One region of the Pseudomonas sp. TWI628 genome, then DNA from elsewhere that is predicted to be linked to it. Evidence: riboswitches for the same ligand, from Rfam matches in the RefSeq annotation. Region 1 holds a riboswitch; each other region holds the start of a gene.
The links. A riboswitch is a leader RNA that binds a small molecule or an ion and turns the genes downstream of it on or off. The one in region 1 is predicted to bind cobalamin.

Region 1 (3,397 bases):
ATTACACCTTCTGATTTGAGGGCCTCTTCGCGGGTAAACCCGCGAAGAGGCCGGTACAGGCAACACAAAAAACCGCTTTCAGAAGCAAATGAAATAGTTATAAGATAACGTTTCATTTGACATTCATTCCTGCCTGCGACCGCCTTCCATGACCAGCGCCTCAGCCACCCCCACCCTGCTCACCCAGCGCCTGCAGAGCATCGATGCCCTGCGCGGCCTGGTGATCCTGTTCATGCTCCTCGACCACGTGCGTGAAACCTTCTTCCTGCACCGCCAGGTCAGCGACCCGATGGCCATCGATGCCACCGACCCGTCACTGTTCGCCAGCCGCACCCTGGCCCATTTGTGCGCGCCGGTGTTCGTCCTGCTCACCGGCCTGTCGGCCTGGCTGTATGGCGAGAAGTACCAGGGCCGCAGCGATGTTTCGGCGTTCCTGTTCAAACGTGGGCTGTTCCTGGTGCTGCTGGAGTTCACCCTGGTCAACTTCGCCTGGACCTTTCAGCTGCCGCCGAGCGTGGTCTACATGCAGGTGATCTGGGCCATCGGCGTGAGCATGATCGCCCTGTCGCTGCTGGTGTGGCTGCCGCGCCCTGCCCTGCTCGCCCTGGGTGCGCTGATCATCGCCGGCCACAACCTGCTCGATGGCCTGCACTTCGGCGTGGAATCGGCCCTGCACGTGCCGTGGGCGATTCTGCATGACCGTGGCTGGCTGGAAGTCTCGGACAGCCTGCGCCTGCGCACCTCCTACCCGGTGCTGCCGTGGATCGGCGTGATCGCCCTGGGCTACGGCCTCGGCCCGTGGTTCGCCCGTGGCAGTGACGCCGGCGAGCGCCAGCACCGCCTGCTGCTGGCCGGCGTCATCGCCCTGCTCGGCTTCATGGTGCTACGCCTCTACAACGGCTACGGCGAGGCGCCATGGAGCGGCTACCCGACCGTCATCCAGACATTGATGAGCTTCTTCAACATCACCAAGTACCCACCTTCGCTGCTGTTCCTGGCACTGACCCTGGGTTGCGGCCTGCTGTTGCTGCGCGCCTTCGAGCGTGCAGGGCGGGCCCGCTGGATCAGCGCCCTGGCGGTGTTCGGCGCAGCGCCGATGTTCTTCTACCTGCTGCACCTGTACGTGCTCAAGCTGCTGTACCTGGCCTGCGTGGCGCTGTTGGGCCTCAACCACGGCGACTACTTCGGCTTCGACGGCATTGGCGCGGTGTGGCTGGGCGCGCTGCTGCTGGCGACCGCGCTGTACCTGCCGGTGCGCTGGTTTGCCCGGCTCAAGGCGCGCCGGCGCGACATCCGCTGGCTGAAGTACTTCTGATTTGACCTTTTGCCCGGCGGCCTGATGGTCTACCATGCGGCCCGCCGGTTTCCACCACGGAAATAATAGGGAATCCCGGGTCCGCCCAAGGCGTGCCAATCGGAACTGCCCCCGCAACTGTAGGTGCCGAGCCTGCTCCATCAATGCCACTGGACCCTGATCCGGGAAGGCCGGAGCCGGGCGAGGACGCACCAGTCAGGAGACCTGCCGGCAAACATTCACCAACCGGCGGGGTGTCCGGGATGGCCATTCGTGTTGCCCCTGCACGCGCAGGGGTTTGGCGATGCCTGTCCGTGCGTTCCTCACCCGAACTGTCCGATAGGAGATCGCCCAGCATGCTGCCCCGTATCGCCACCTTGCTCGCCAGCCTGAGCCTCACTGGCCTGGCCCAGGCCGCCGCCAGCCACTACCCGCTGACTGTCGACAACTGCGGCGCACCGCTGACCTTTGCCCAGGCACCCGAGCGTGCAGTCACCATCGGCCAGGCCGGCACCGAGATGCTTTACGCCCTGGGCCTGGGTGACAAGCTGGCCGGCACCTCGCTGTGGTTCAACAACGTGCTGCCCGAATACCAGGCGCTGAACGCCAAGGTGCCGCGCCTGGCCGACAACGAACCCAGCTTCGAAGCCGTGGTCGGCAAGCGCCCGCAACTGGTGGCGGTGCAGTTCGAGTGGATGGTCGGCGCCCAGGGCGCGGTCGCTACCCGTGAACAGTTCAGCGAGCTGAACATTCCAACCTACCTGCTGCCCTCGGACTGCGAAGGCAAGGACAACCTGGTCGGCGCCGACGGCACCCGCCTGCAGGCGTTCCAGGTCGATAGCATCTACAAGAGTGTCAGCCAGCTGGCCCAGATCTTCGATGTGCAGGACCGCGGTGCCGCACTCAATGCCGACCTCAAGGCACGCCTGGACAGCGCGAAACAGCGGCTGAGCGGCAAGGACCTGACCAATACGTCGGCATTGTTCTGGTTCTCCAGCGCTGACCTCGCCATCGACCCCTACGTTGCCGGTCGCCAGGGCGTGGCCGACTTCATGCTGCGGACCCTAGGCGTGCGCAACGTGGTCGAGTCGACCGAGGAATGGCCGACGGTGGGCTGGGAAACCCTGGCCAAGGCCAACCCGACCTGGCTGATCATCGCGCGCATGGACCGCCGCCGCTACCCCGCCGACGATTACCAGAAGAAGCTCGAATTCCTGCGCAACGACCCGGTGACGAAGAACATGGACGCAGTAAGGAACCAGCGCATCATCATCCTCGATGCCGACGCCATGCAGGCCGGCATTCGCCTGTTCCGCGGCCTGCAGACCTTGTCTGCGGCCTTCGCCAGCGGTAAAGCGGCGCAGTGATGAAAGCCCTGCTCTACAGCGCCCTGGCCTTGCTGGCCCTGATCGCGGCGGTGTTGGCCGGCACCGCCATCGGCGAAACCAACCTGTCGCCGCAGGTGGTCTACCAGGTGCTGGCCAACCACCTGTGGCAGGCCGGCTACCCGGTCGATCCGATCGACGCCGGCATCGTCTGGAACTACCGCCTGACCCGCGCCCTGGTCGCCGCCGCCTGCGGCGCGGGGCTGGCGACTTGCGGGGTGATCCTCCAGGCGCTGCTGCGCAACCCGCTGGCCGAGCCCTACCTGCTCGGGCTGTCCGCCGGCGCTTCGACCGGTGCGGTGCTGGTTGGCCTGCTGGGCCTGGGCAGCGCAGCCCTGAGCATGTCCGGCGGTGCCTTCATCGGCGCCCTGGCGGCGTTTGCCCTGGTGCTGGTGCTGGCACGTGCGGCCGGGCCGAGCAGCAACAACGCCCAGGTGATCCTCGCCGGGATCGCCGGCTCGCAGCTGTTCACGGCCGTCACCGCTTTCCTCATTACCAAGTCGGCCAGCGCAGAGCAGGCGCGCGGCATCCTGTTCTGGCTGCTGGGCAACCTCAGCGGCGTGCGCTGGCCATCGGTGTGGCAAGCATTGCCCGTGGCGCTGTTCGGCCTGCTGGTGTGCCTGTGGTACCGCCGGGCGCTGGACGCCTTTACCTTTGGTGCCGACTCGGCGGCCTCGCTGGGCATTGCTGTGCGCCGCACGCAGTTGCTGCTGATCAG
Region 2 (3,397 bases), on a different contig from region 1:
GAGGTTTCGACCTTCACCCGCGTGGGCGTGGAACGCATCCACCGCTTCGCCTTCGAACTGGCCCGCACCCGCCCGGCGAAGCACCTTACCCTGGTGACCAAATCCAACGCCCAGCGCCACGGCATGGTGCTGTGGGATGAGGTGTTCGCGGAGGTGGCCCAGGATTACCCGGACGTGCGCACCACCCGTGAACTGGTGGACGCCGTGACCACCACCATGGTGCTCAAGCCCGAACAGCTGGATGTGGTGGTAGCGACCAACCTGCATGCCGACATCCTCTCGGACCTGGCCGCTGCGCTGTCTGGCAGCCTGGGCATCGCGCCCACTGCCAACCTCAACCCGAACCGCGAATTCCCGTCGATGTTCGAACCGATCCACGGCTCGGCCTTCGACATCACCGGCAAGGGCGTGGCCAACCCGGTCGCGACTTTCTGGACCGCGGTAATGATGCTTGAGCACCTGGGCGAGGCCGCCGCTGCGCGTGAGTTGATGGCGGCCATCGAAGCAGTGACCGAAAGCGGCCTGCACACGCCGGACCTGGGCGGCAAGGCCACCACGCGTGAGGTGACCGATGCGGTGCTGGCGCTGATCCGCCGTTAAACTCAGGCCTGCTTCAGCAGCAGTGCCACCCCAGGGAAATACTGGCCCAGCTCGTTGTGCAGCTTGCGATAGGCATAAGGGAAGTACCAGGCAATGGCACAGGCTGTGTGCTTCTGCAGGTCATCGACCAAGTCTTGCAGTTCTTCCGGGCTGGCATGCTGGCCTGCCTTCCAGGGTGTGACGAACAGTGCACCGGCCTTCAGCTGGCTGGGGTAGGCCACTTGGCGGGCGAGGGTGGCGGTTTCCTGCAGGGCTGCTTCCATGTCCAGCTGGGCGATTTTTGGCCAGCGCTGGCTCACGCTCAGGTAAAGCGCCTCGTCGGCGCTGCAGATCGACAGGTCGCAGCGCCTCTCCTGCTCGCCCTCGTCACGTTGCTTCTTGCTGGCAAACTGCGGCAGTGCTGCCAGTTCGGCCTGCCAGGCGGCTGCGGCGAGTATGCCGATGTTGGCGGCGGTGCCGTGCCAGTAGGGGGCCTCGGCATCACCATTGAACTGGTTGAAGCGGTCGATGCAGTCTACCCAGCGCTCCAGTACCGGTTGCAGAAACTCCAGGTGCGGGTTGTTGATGATCTGGCCTTGCATGCTACGCACTCCTGTTATCGTTGTGATCGCGTTCAGTGCAAAGTGATGGCTATGTGATATCACTGCGCTCAGTGTGGCACAAGCTGGCGGATCGGCCATTGACCCTGGCCAGTTCTGCCGAAGTAAAAGGCCCCGTTCGATTGACGCTCCCAGTGCAACCCTCTAACCTTCGCGGCGTGTTTCAGGTGCCCTGCCAGCCCCGACTGGGCAGGGTGAAACTGGGAAGCCGGTGGTCGCCAGCATGGCGCGATTCCGGCGCTGCCCCCGCAACGGTAGGTGAGTAGCGGCCGCGCAGGGCCACTGGGTACGAATACCCGGGAAGGCGCGCAGGCCAGGGCCGATTGCCCGCTCACGAGCCCGGAGACCGGCCTGGAACTGCCAACGGCATCACGGAGGGTGATGCGCGGTGCACCGTGGCTGCGGCCATGGCTCCTGCGCGTTCTCCGTCTGCCCGCCTATTACCTGTCGTCGCATTTCATGTGGCGCCAGCCTGCGGAGAACCCTTCATGAGCGAATCCACCGAACGCGACGAACGCCACCTGGCGCGCATGCAGCGCAAGAAGGCGGTCATCGACGAGCGCATTGCCAATTCCCCCAACGAGTGTGGCCTGCTGCTGGTGCTCACCGGCAACGGCAAGGGCAAGAGCAGCTCGGCCTTCGGCATGCTGGCCCGCGCTTTGGGCCATGGCATGCAGTGCGGCGTGGTGCAGTTCATCAAGGGCCGCAACAGCACTGGTGAAGAGCTGTTCTTCCGGCGCTTCCCCGAGCAGGTGCGCTATCACGTGATGGGCGAGGGCTTCACCTGGGAGACCCAGGACCGCCAGCGCGACATCGCCGCCGCCGAAGCCGCCTGGGCGGTCTCACGCCAGTTGCTGCAAGACCCGAGCGTGCAGTTCGTGGTGCTCGACGAGCTGAACATCGCCCTCAAGCACGGCTACCTCGACCTCGACCAGGTGCTGAGCGACATTCAGGCTCGGCCACCGATGCAGCATGTGATCGTCACCGGCCGTGCAGCCAAGCCCGAGATGATCGAACTGGCCGACACCGTCACCGAGATGGGTATGCTCAAGCACGCCTTCCAGGCCGGTATCCGCGCACAGAAGGGCGTCGAACTGTGAGTGAAACGCGCAGCTGCCCGGCGGTGCTGATCGCCGCCCCCGCCTCCGGCCAGGGCAAGACCACCGTGACCGCAGCCTTGGCCCGCCTGCACCGCAACCTTGGGCGTAAGGTGCGGGTGTTCAAGTGTGGCCCTGATTTCCTTGACCCTATGATTCTGGAGCGGGCCAGCGGCGCGCCGGTGTACCAGCTCGACCTGTGGATGATCGGTGCCGAGGAAAGCCGTCGCCTGCTGTGGCAAGCCGCAGAAGAAGCCGACCTGATCCTGATCGAAGGGGTAATGGGCCTGTTCGATGGCACCCCGTCCAGCGCTGACCTGGCGCGTCATTTCGGCGTGCCGGTGCTGGCGGTGATCGACGGTACCGCCATGGCCCAGACCTTCGGCGCCCTGGCCCTCGGGCTGGCGCGCTACCAAGCCGACCTGCCGTTCGCGGGCGTACTGGCCAACCGTGTCGGCAGCCTGCGCCATGCGCAACTGCTCGAAGGCAGCTTGACCGAAGGCCTGCGCTGGTATGGCGGCCTGTCGCGTGAGCGCGGTATCGAGCTGCCCAGTCGCCACTTGGGTCTGGTCCAGGCCAGCGAACTGAACGACCTGGATGCCCGCCTTGATGCCGCTGCCGAAGCCCTCGGCGCCAGCTGCGATGCCGCCTTGCCGCCGCCGGTAGCGTTTGCCGCGCCTGAACCGCAGCCGTGTGCTGGGTCGCTGAGCGGTGTGCGCATCGGCGTGGCACGTGACGAAGCGTTCGCCTTCACCTACGGCGCGAACCTTGATCTGTTGCGCGACCTGGGCGCGCATCTGTCGTTTTTCTCCCCTTTGCATGATCGTGACCTGCCGGTAGTGGACAGCCTGTATCTGCCAGGGGGTTATCCGGAACTGCATCACCAGGCACTGGCTGCCAATACGCCGATGTGCGAGGCGATCCGTGCCCATCACGCCCAGGGCAAGCCGTTGCTGGCCGAGTGCGGCGGCATGCTGTACCTGCTCGATGCGCTGACCGATGTCGCTGGCGAGCGTGCCGAACTGCTCGGCCTGCTGCCGGGCGAGGCGAGCATGCAAAAGCGCCTGGCGGCCCTGGCCCTGCAGGCCGTGGAACTGCCGG
Region 3 (3,397 bases), on a different contig from region 1:
CCCAGGTGAATGGCCAAGGTACTGCCGTGCCGGGCCAGGTCGCCGAGCTGTTCGCCTGCGGGCATCGGTGAGCTGTCGCCGTAACGGGTGAGGATGACCGTTTGCGCCACCTGCGGCAGGGTCAGTTCGCAGCCCAGCAGTGCCGCGCTGGCGGCGGTGGCGGTGACGCCGGGAATGATCTGGTAATCGATGCCCAGTTCGCGCAGGTGGCGGATTTGCTCGCCGATGGCGCCATACAGGCTGGGGTCGCCACTGTGCACCCGGGCCACGTCCTGGCCGTTGGCATGTGCGGCGCGGATGGCGTCGATGATTTGTTCGAGGTGCAGTTCGGCACTGTTGATGACCGTCTCGGCCTGATGCCCTTCGAGCACTGCGGCGGGTACCAGCGAGCCGGCATAGATGATCACCGGGCACTGGCGGATCAGGCGTTGGCCCTTGACCGTGATCAGTTCCGGGTCGCCGGGGCCGGCGCCGATGAAGTAGACCGTCATGGCAAATCCTTGAAAAGATGAAAGAAGCGATTATCCGGCGCAGGCCAGTGCCAGGGTAGCGGGGCCACGCACCTGGCGGGCCACCCTGAGTGTGGCGCTGGCGTGACTGAGGCTGGCCAGGGCCAGTGCCGAGCTCTCGGCGACGCCCCAGCAGCCGCTGTGGGCGTAAGCGACGGCGGAGCGGTGGCTGAGCTGCGGCTCGAACGCCTGCAGTTGTTCGGCAGCGAAAACCACCAAAGGCAGGGCGTGACGTGCGGCGAGTTGTTGCAAGCCTGGCTCGTCGGCCTTGCCGGCGATACTGGCAAAGCCGCGAAGTGCCGTGGCATTCAGGTTGTGATGCTCCAGCACCTCTTGCAGCAAGGCTTCGAGGACGTCCACCGAGCAGCCCCGGCGGCAACCCAAGCCGGCATACAGCGCCGGCATTGGCTGCGCGATGGCCATCAGGCGTGGCTGGAGCGGCGATACAGCCAGGCGCTGAGCAGGCCCAAGGCCACCCAGAAGGCCGCGTTGGTCAGCCAGGAGGCGATCTTGAACTGAGCTTCCAGGGTTTGCGGAGCCAGGCTTTCGTGGACTTCCGGCTGCGGTGCACCGATCACGTGGGGCACCACCAGCAAGACCGCGCCCAGTGCCTTGAGCACGCCATGGCGTGCGAACACCAGCAGGGCCAGGCCCAGTGCGGTCGCGGCGGCGGTGCCGACCCACCAGCTCTGGCGCTGACCGAGGTCGGCGGCGGCGGTGCCTGGCAGTTCTGGTGGCAAGCCCAGGGTCGGGGCGAGGCAGAACACGGCGAAACCGGCCAGCCCCCACAGCGCGCCCGTGCTGGTACGGCCCGGCTCACGCAGGCTGTAGAGCGCAGCGAGGATCAGGGCGAAGCCGACGGCAACCACCAGATTGCCGCCGGTGGTCGACAGGATGCGCTGCCAGCCATCTTCTGGCGACCAGGCTTCTTCGCTGTGGGTGTGGCCAGCGCCGGCCTCTTCGCCGTGGATGTGGTGTTCGGCAGCCGGGGCGGCCGATTCGTAGGTTTCCGCTTCGAGGATCAGCGGTGCGACCCAGAAGCTTTGCAGCAGGGTCAGCAACAGCGCGGCGAGCAGGCCGCTGAACCCGGCTGTGCGGGCAATTCGCTTGATCATGGCAGCCTCAGTGGCAGGGGAAGGCAGCGCTGTGGCGGGTGTCGTGCGCGGCGTTGTGCACGGCTTCGATGTGCGAGAACCCGGCAAAGTAGACCAGGCACAGGCCGAGCAGGCTGGCGCCGACGGCGATGACCAGGCGTTGGCTGAGGGTGACGGGAGTGGCGATGCTGTGTTTGGCGCTGGTGACGGGCATGACGCGATCCTCTGCTTTTTTGTAAGGGCAACGGACAAGCGCGGCAATCCCGGGTGCAAGGCGCCCAAGGGAATGCGACAGCGCCCGCCCACCGCGGGGTGTTCATGAACGCCAGGCCGGTCTCCGGGCTTGCGAGGAGGAGCAGGGCTCCTTGAAAAGCATCACCTTCCCATGCCGGACTGCCTGGCACAGTGGTCTGGACGCTTCGCTCGCTTACCGTTGCGGGGGCAGCACCGGATTTGCCCGGCCCTGGCAAGGACCTGTGACGCACCGATTTCCCGTTTCACCCCCGATGGGGGCACCTGACGCAAGGCGTAAGGAGAGCACGCGGCGAGGGTGGCGTCAAATGCAGATGAAACAAGATCAGCGGCAGGCGAGCGGCCCGAACCTCGCTTTTTTGCGCAGTCCAACGTAAGCAAGGCCTCGCTTCACCTGGCCGGAGGTACGCACATGAAACGCAAGACCGCATGGGTTGTCGTGTTTTCAGGGTTGTTGTTGCTCAGTGGCTGCTGGCCTTACTGGCACGACGGGGGTCACCACCACCGGCATTACTACGATGAAGATCGTGGGGGGCACCAGGACTATCGTCGCTACTGACGCAAGGCAGCATTGACTTCATGCCTTCCGCTTGCGGCCAGGCCTGGGCCACGCAACAGTAAAGTTAGGTAAAAGCTCGCCCAGGCTGGCCGGTCTGGAATTTACACTGGCAGCGCTGCCCTGCCTGCCATAAGGCAGGGTACCGGTTTTTGCCTTTTGGAGCGTTGTAATGAAGTTGAAGCATGTATTGCGTGCCGCCGTGGTGGCTGCACTGGTATCCACGCTGGCAGGTTGCTGGATGTTCATGCCGCCAGGAGGCGGTGGGGGGCATGGTGGGGGGCATGGTGGCCCAGGCATGATGGGCGGCGGGCACGGTGGCGGCCCACGCTGAGAGTATTGATACAGACGGCTGTTCGCTCACCGGCCAAGGGCTGAGCGGATAGCCCGGTTGCCGTCATGATTCTTCGAGCAACCGCCCAGGGTTGAAGAAGAACGATGCAATCATCACGGCGCTGATCACACCCAACGCGTCCGCGACCAGTAGCAGGAACTCGCTGCCGTCCTCCAGCAGCGCCTGTTGGCTGATGGCGAAGCTCGCCCCATGGGGGAAAGCGGCGATGCCCAGCAAGGCCACCGCCAATGCGACTGACAGCAGCTTGCTGTACGTCCTGCCGAATGCCAGCGTATAGGCCCAGAACACAAAGATACTGAACACGGCGAGCCCCGCAGAAGTCACGAACTGGGCGAGTATGTCCAACCACCACACCATGGGCCTCTCCTGATCGATGTGCCGGGTCGATAGGCATGAGAATCATGGCTGATTGAAATCGTTCCGTTCGGCTAAAGAAATAGTGAGAAAGCGTGAGAGTTGCCCGTAATGGGCCTTTGCCCATATAGCAAACAAGCATATTGTGCTGCGCACTTTGCGCAGTACCATAGGCACACGAAAACCAAAAAAGGGCGTTCGGCTTGGCCACTCTTTCGTAAGTTCTCGATGGGGCAGCAGGAGCGTGTCGCGTGAAGAGTTCAAGATCGGTCACAGG
Region 4 (3,397 bases), on a different contig from region 1:
ACAGAAGCAGGCGATACGCAACTGGCGCAAAAGAATATCGAAATGTTCCACCACCGCCTGGGTGGAGATCATCGCCGCGCTCAGTACATTGGCAGCCTGGCCTACCAGGTCGGCACCGAGGCGAATGGCCTTGGCGGCATCGACGCCGTTGGCCACGCCGCCGGAGGCGATCAGGCTGATTTCCGGCACGGCGCGGCGCACCGCCAGCAGGCACTGCGCGGTCGGGATGCCCCAGTCGGCAAATGCCAGGGCGATCTCGCGCTCGGCGGCGTTGCCGGCGCGCTCGGCTTCCACCGCTGCCCAGCTGGTGCCACCGGCACCGGCCACGTCGATCATGGCCACGCCCACGTCGCAGAGCATGCGCGCCACGCGGGGTGAAATGCCGGCACCGACTTCTTTGACGATCACGGGTGTTGGCAGCCGGGTGGTCAGGGCCTCGATGCGTTTCAGCACCCCGCGCCAGTCACGGTCGCCTTCAGGCTGTACGGCTTCCTGCAGCGGGTTCAGGTGGATGATCAGGGCATTGGCCTGCAGGGTGTCGACGGCGCGGCGCGCCAGGTCCAGGCCATCGGTCTCTTGCAGCTGGGCGGCGCCGAGGTTGGCCAGTAGCGGCACATCCGGTGCCAGGCGTCGGAGCTCGCCGGTCAGGCCCTGGTCCTGGCCGCTACGCAGGCTCACCCGCTGCGAGCCGACGCCCATGGCGATGCCAAGCGCCTGGGCGGCTTCGGCGAGGTGCTGGTTGATGAAGCGCGCGCGTTCGGCGCCTCCGGTCATGGAGCTGATCAGCAGTGGGGCGTGTAGCGCACAGCCGAACAGGTTGGTGCTGAGGTCTATGTCGTCCAGAGCCATTTCCGGCAATGCGCAATGTTCGAAGCGCAGTGCTGACCAGCCTGGGTCCACGCCATGTGGGGTGGTGTTGGTGGTCAGCACGATATCCAGGTGATCGTCCTTACGTTGGCTTAGCGGGTTTTTCTTCATGCCGGCTCCGTGTTGAGGGGGCAGCAGTTGTGGGGCAATTGTGTTGTATAGATAAGCTGAAATATCGGTAAGGCATCAGGCAGCAGGGGATGGTGCGGGTTCCTTTGGGGGGCGCAGTGAGGGCTGTCGGCGGACACCTGCCAGTTGACCACCCGCCACCCCCCGCGTAGCCTTGCGACTTCGAGGTTCTTCGGCCATGCCGAAGCTAAGACGGGAACGCGGTACAAGCCGCGGCTGCCCCCGCAACTGTAGGCACCGACCACGGATCGACACAGCCACTGCGCCAACGCGCGGGAAGGCGTCATCCCGCCAGTTTCTCCTCTGTGAAACGCTGGCACGGTGCAAGCCAGGAGACCTGCCTCGAGACGATTTCGACTTTCAACCGGGCGGGGTGATCCGGTGGCGAACAAGCCCGGCCGGCCTGGCCCGCGGCTCTCGTCCCGTGTGCCCGCGCCAACCTGCCAAGGGCAACGCGACATGAAAACACTGGCCAAGCTCCCCGTCACCATCGTTACCGGCTTCCTCGGCTCGGGCAAGACCACCTTGCTCCGCCACATGCTCGACAACGCCCAAGGCCGCCGCATCGCGGTCATCGTCAACGAATTCGGCGAGCTCGGCATCGACGGCGAAATCCTCAAGCAATGCAGCATCGGCTGCACCGAGGAAGAAGCCAGCGGCCGCGTCTATGAACTGGCCAACGGCTGCCTGTGCTGCACGGTGCAGGAAGAATTCTTCCCGGTCATGCGCGAACTGGTTGCACGTCGCGGCGATCTCGACCACATCCTCATCGAAACCAGCGGCCTGGCACTGCCCAAACCCTTGGTGCAAGCCTTCCAGTGGCCGGAAATCCGCAATGCCTGCACCGTCGACGCAGTCATTACCGTGGTCGACAGCCCGGCCGTGGCCGCCGGCACCTTCGCCGCCTACCCGGACCAGGTCGACGCGCAACGCAAGCTCGACCCCAACCTGGACCACGAATCGCCGCTGCACGAACTGTTCGCCGACCAGCTGGCCAGTGCCGACCTGGTGGTGCTGAACAAGGCCGACCTGATCGACGCCGAAGGCCTGGCCAAGGTGCGTGCCGAAGTGGCCGAGGAGCTGCCAGCAGCCGTCAAGGTGATCGAAGCCAGCAGCGGCCGGCTGCCGCTGGAGGTGCTGCTGGGCGTGGGCGCGCAGGCCGAGGCGCACATCGATGGCCGTCGCACCCATCATGATTCCCACCATGACGGCGACGATCATGACGATCACGACCACGACGCCTTCGACTCGATCTCCATCGACCTGCCCGAAGCCGACGAAAGCCTGCTGCTCGATGCCCTGACCCAGCTGGTGGTGGAGTTCGGCATCCTGCGTGCCAAAGGTTTCGCGGCCATCCCCGGCAAGCCGATGCGCCTGCTGGTACAGGGCGTGGGCACCCGTTTCGACAAGCACTTCGACCGCGCCTGGCGCGCCGACGAGCCACGCATCACCCGCCTGGTGCTGATTGGCCAGGACCTCGATGCCGTGCAACTGGAAGCGCGCCTGCGCCAGGCCCTGGGCGCCTGACCCATGCACCTGCTGCGGACCCAGCCCGGCGGCTTCGTGCCGGACGACAGCATCGCCGATCTCGGCCAGACCCCCGCCGACCTGGTGATTCTCTGCAGCGGCGATTCGCATCTGGCATTGCTCGCCGAAACCGCCGAGCAATTGCCAGACGACTTCCCTAGCCTGCGCCTGGCCAACCCGATGCAGGTGCAGAACCATGCCTCGGTGGACCTGTATGTCGACGAGGTCCTGCGCCATGCCAAGGTGATCCTGGTGTCGCTGCACGGTGGTGTCGGCTACTGGCGCTACGGCGTCGAGCAGCTGGTCGAGCTGGCGGCGCGGGGCGTGCAGTTGATCCTGGTCCCCGGCGATGACCGCCCGGACCCAGAGCTTACCGGCCTGGGCACGGTCACCGGCGAGCCGGCCGAGCGCCTCTGGCATTACCTGCGCCAGGGCGGCAAGCGCAATGCCGTCAACCTGTTCAAATGCCTGGCCAATCAGTGGCTGGGGCGCGATTACCCGTGGGACGAACCGCAGCCTTTGCCGCGGACTTCGGTGTATCACCCGCGCAAACCAGGCGCGCTGCTCGAGGATTGGTACAGTCAGTGGAACACCGAATACCCGGTGGCCCCGTTGCTGTTCTATCGCTCGCATCTGCAGGCTGCCAATACCGCATTCATCGACGTGTTCTGCGAGCGCTTGCTGGCAGCCGGGCTCAACCCGCTGCCCATCGCGGTGGCCAGCCTCAAGGAAAGCGCCTGCCTGGAGCAGGTCGAGGCCTGGCTGGACGAAGTGGGCGCCGAGGTGTTGATCAACACCACAGGTTTTGCCCTGTCCAGCCCGGAGCGCCCCAATTTGCGGCCGTTCCGTCGTGACATCCCGGTGCTGCAGGCCA

Region 2: linked by a shared signal. The riboswitch ahead of cobO (cob(I)yrinic acid a,c-diamide adenosyltransferase) and the one ahead of ABE528_RS25485 (ABC transporter substrate-binding protein) in region 1 are both predicted to bind cobalamin.
Region 3: linked by a shared signal. The riboswitch ahead of ABE528_RS01930 (CbtB domain-containing protein) and the one ahead of ABE528_RS25485 (ABC transporter substrate-binding protein) in region 1 are both predicted to bind cobalamin.
Region 4: linked by a shared signal. The riboswitch ahead of cobW (cobalamin biosynthesis protein CobW) and the one ahead of ABE528_RS25485 (ABC transporter substrate-binding protein) in region 1 are both predicted to bind cobalamin.

Annotation. Positions count from the first base shown of each region.
Region 1 covers NZ_JBDJMM010000043.1:6,772-10,168, reverse strand. The annotation lists gene ABE528_RS25495 (TonB-dependent receptor) at 1-14, shown strand, start outside; gene ABE528_RS25490 (DUF1624 domain-containing protein) at 149-1,315, shown strand; cobalamin riboswitch at 1,344-1,542, shown strand; gene ABE528_RS25485 (ABC transporter substrate-binding protein) at 1,651-2,661, shown strand; gene ABE528_RS25480 (iron ABC transporter permease) at 2,661-3,397, shown strand, end outside.
Region 2 covers NZ_JBDJMM010000017.1:63,066-66,462, forward strand. The annotation lists gene ABE528_RS15015 (tartrate dehydrogenase) at 1-600, shown strand, start outside; gene ABE528_RS15020 (hypothetical protein) at 603-1,181, opposite strand; cobalamin riboswitch at 1,348-1,569, shown strand; gene cobO (cob(I)yrinic acid a,c-diamide adenosyltransferase) at 1,688-2,299, shown strand; gene ABE528_RS15030 (cobyrinate a,c-diamide synthase) at 2,296-3,397, shown strand, end outside.
Region 3 covers NZ_JBDJMM010000002.1:83,821-87,217, forward strand. The annotation lists gene cobM (precorrin-4 C(11)-methyltransferase) at 1-491, opposite strand, end outside; gene ABE528_RS01920 (cobalamin biosynthesis protein) at 522-914, opposite strand; gene ABE528_RS01925 (CbtA family protein) at 932-1,624, opposite strand; gene ABE528_RS01930 (CbtB domain-containing protein) at 1,632-1,817, opposite strand; cobalamin riboswitch at 1,914-2,138, opposite strand; gene ABE528_RS01935 (hypothetical protein) at 2,584-2,745, shown strand; gene ABE528_RS01940 (hypothetical protein) at 2,809-3,123, opposite strand; gene ABE528_RS01945 (hypothetical protein) at 3,372-3,397, shown strand, end outside.
Region 4 covers NZ_JBDJMM010000009.1:79,457-82,853, reverse strand. The annotation lists gene fni (type 2 isopentenyl-diphosphate Delta-isomerase) at 1-978, opposite strand, end outside; cobalamin riboswitch at 1,145-1,356, shown strand; gene cobW (cobalamin biosynthesis protein CobW) at 1,456-2,523, shown strand; gene cobN (cobaltochelatase subunit CobN) at 2,527-3,397, shown strand, end outside.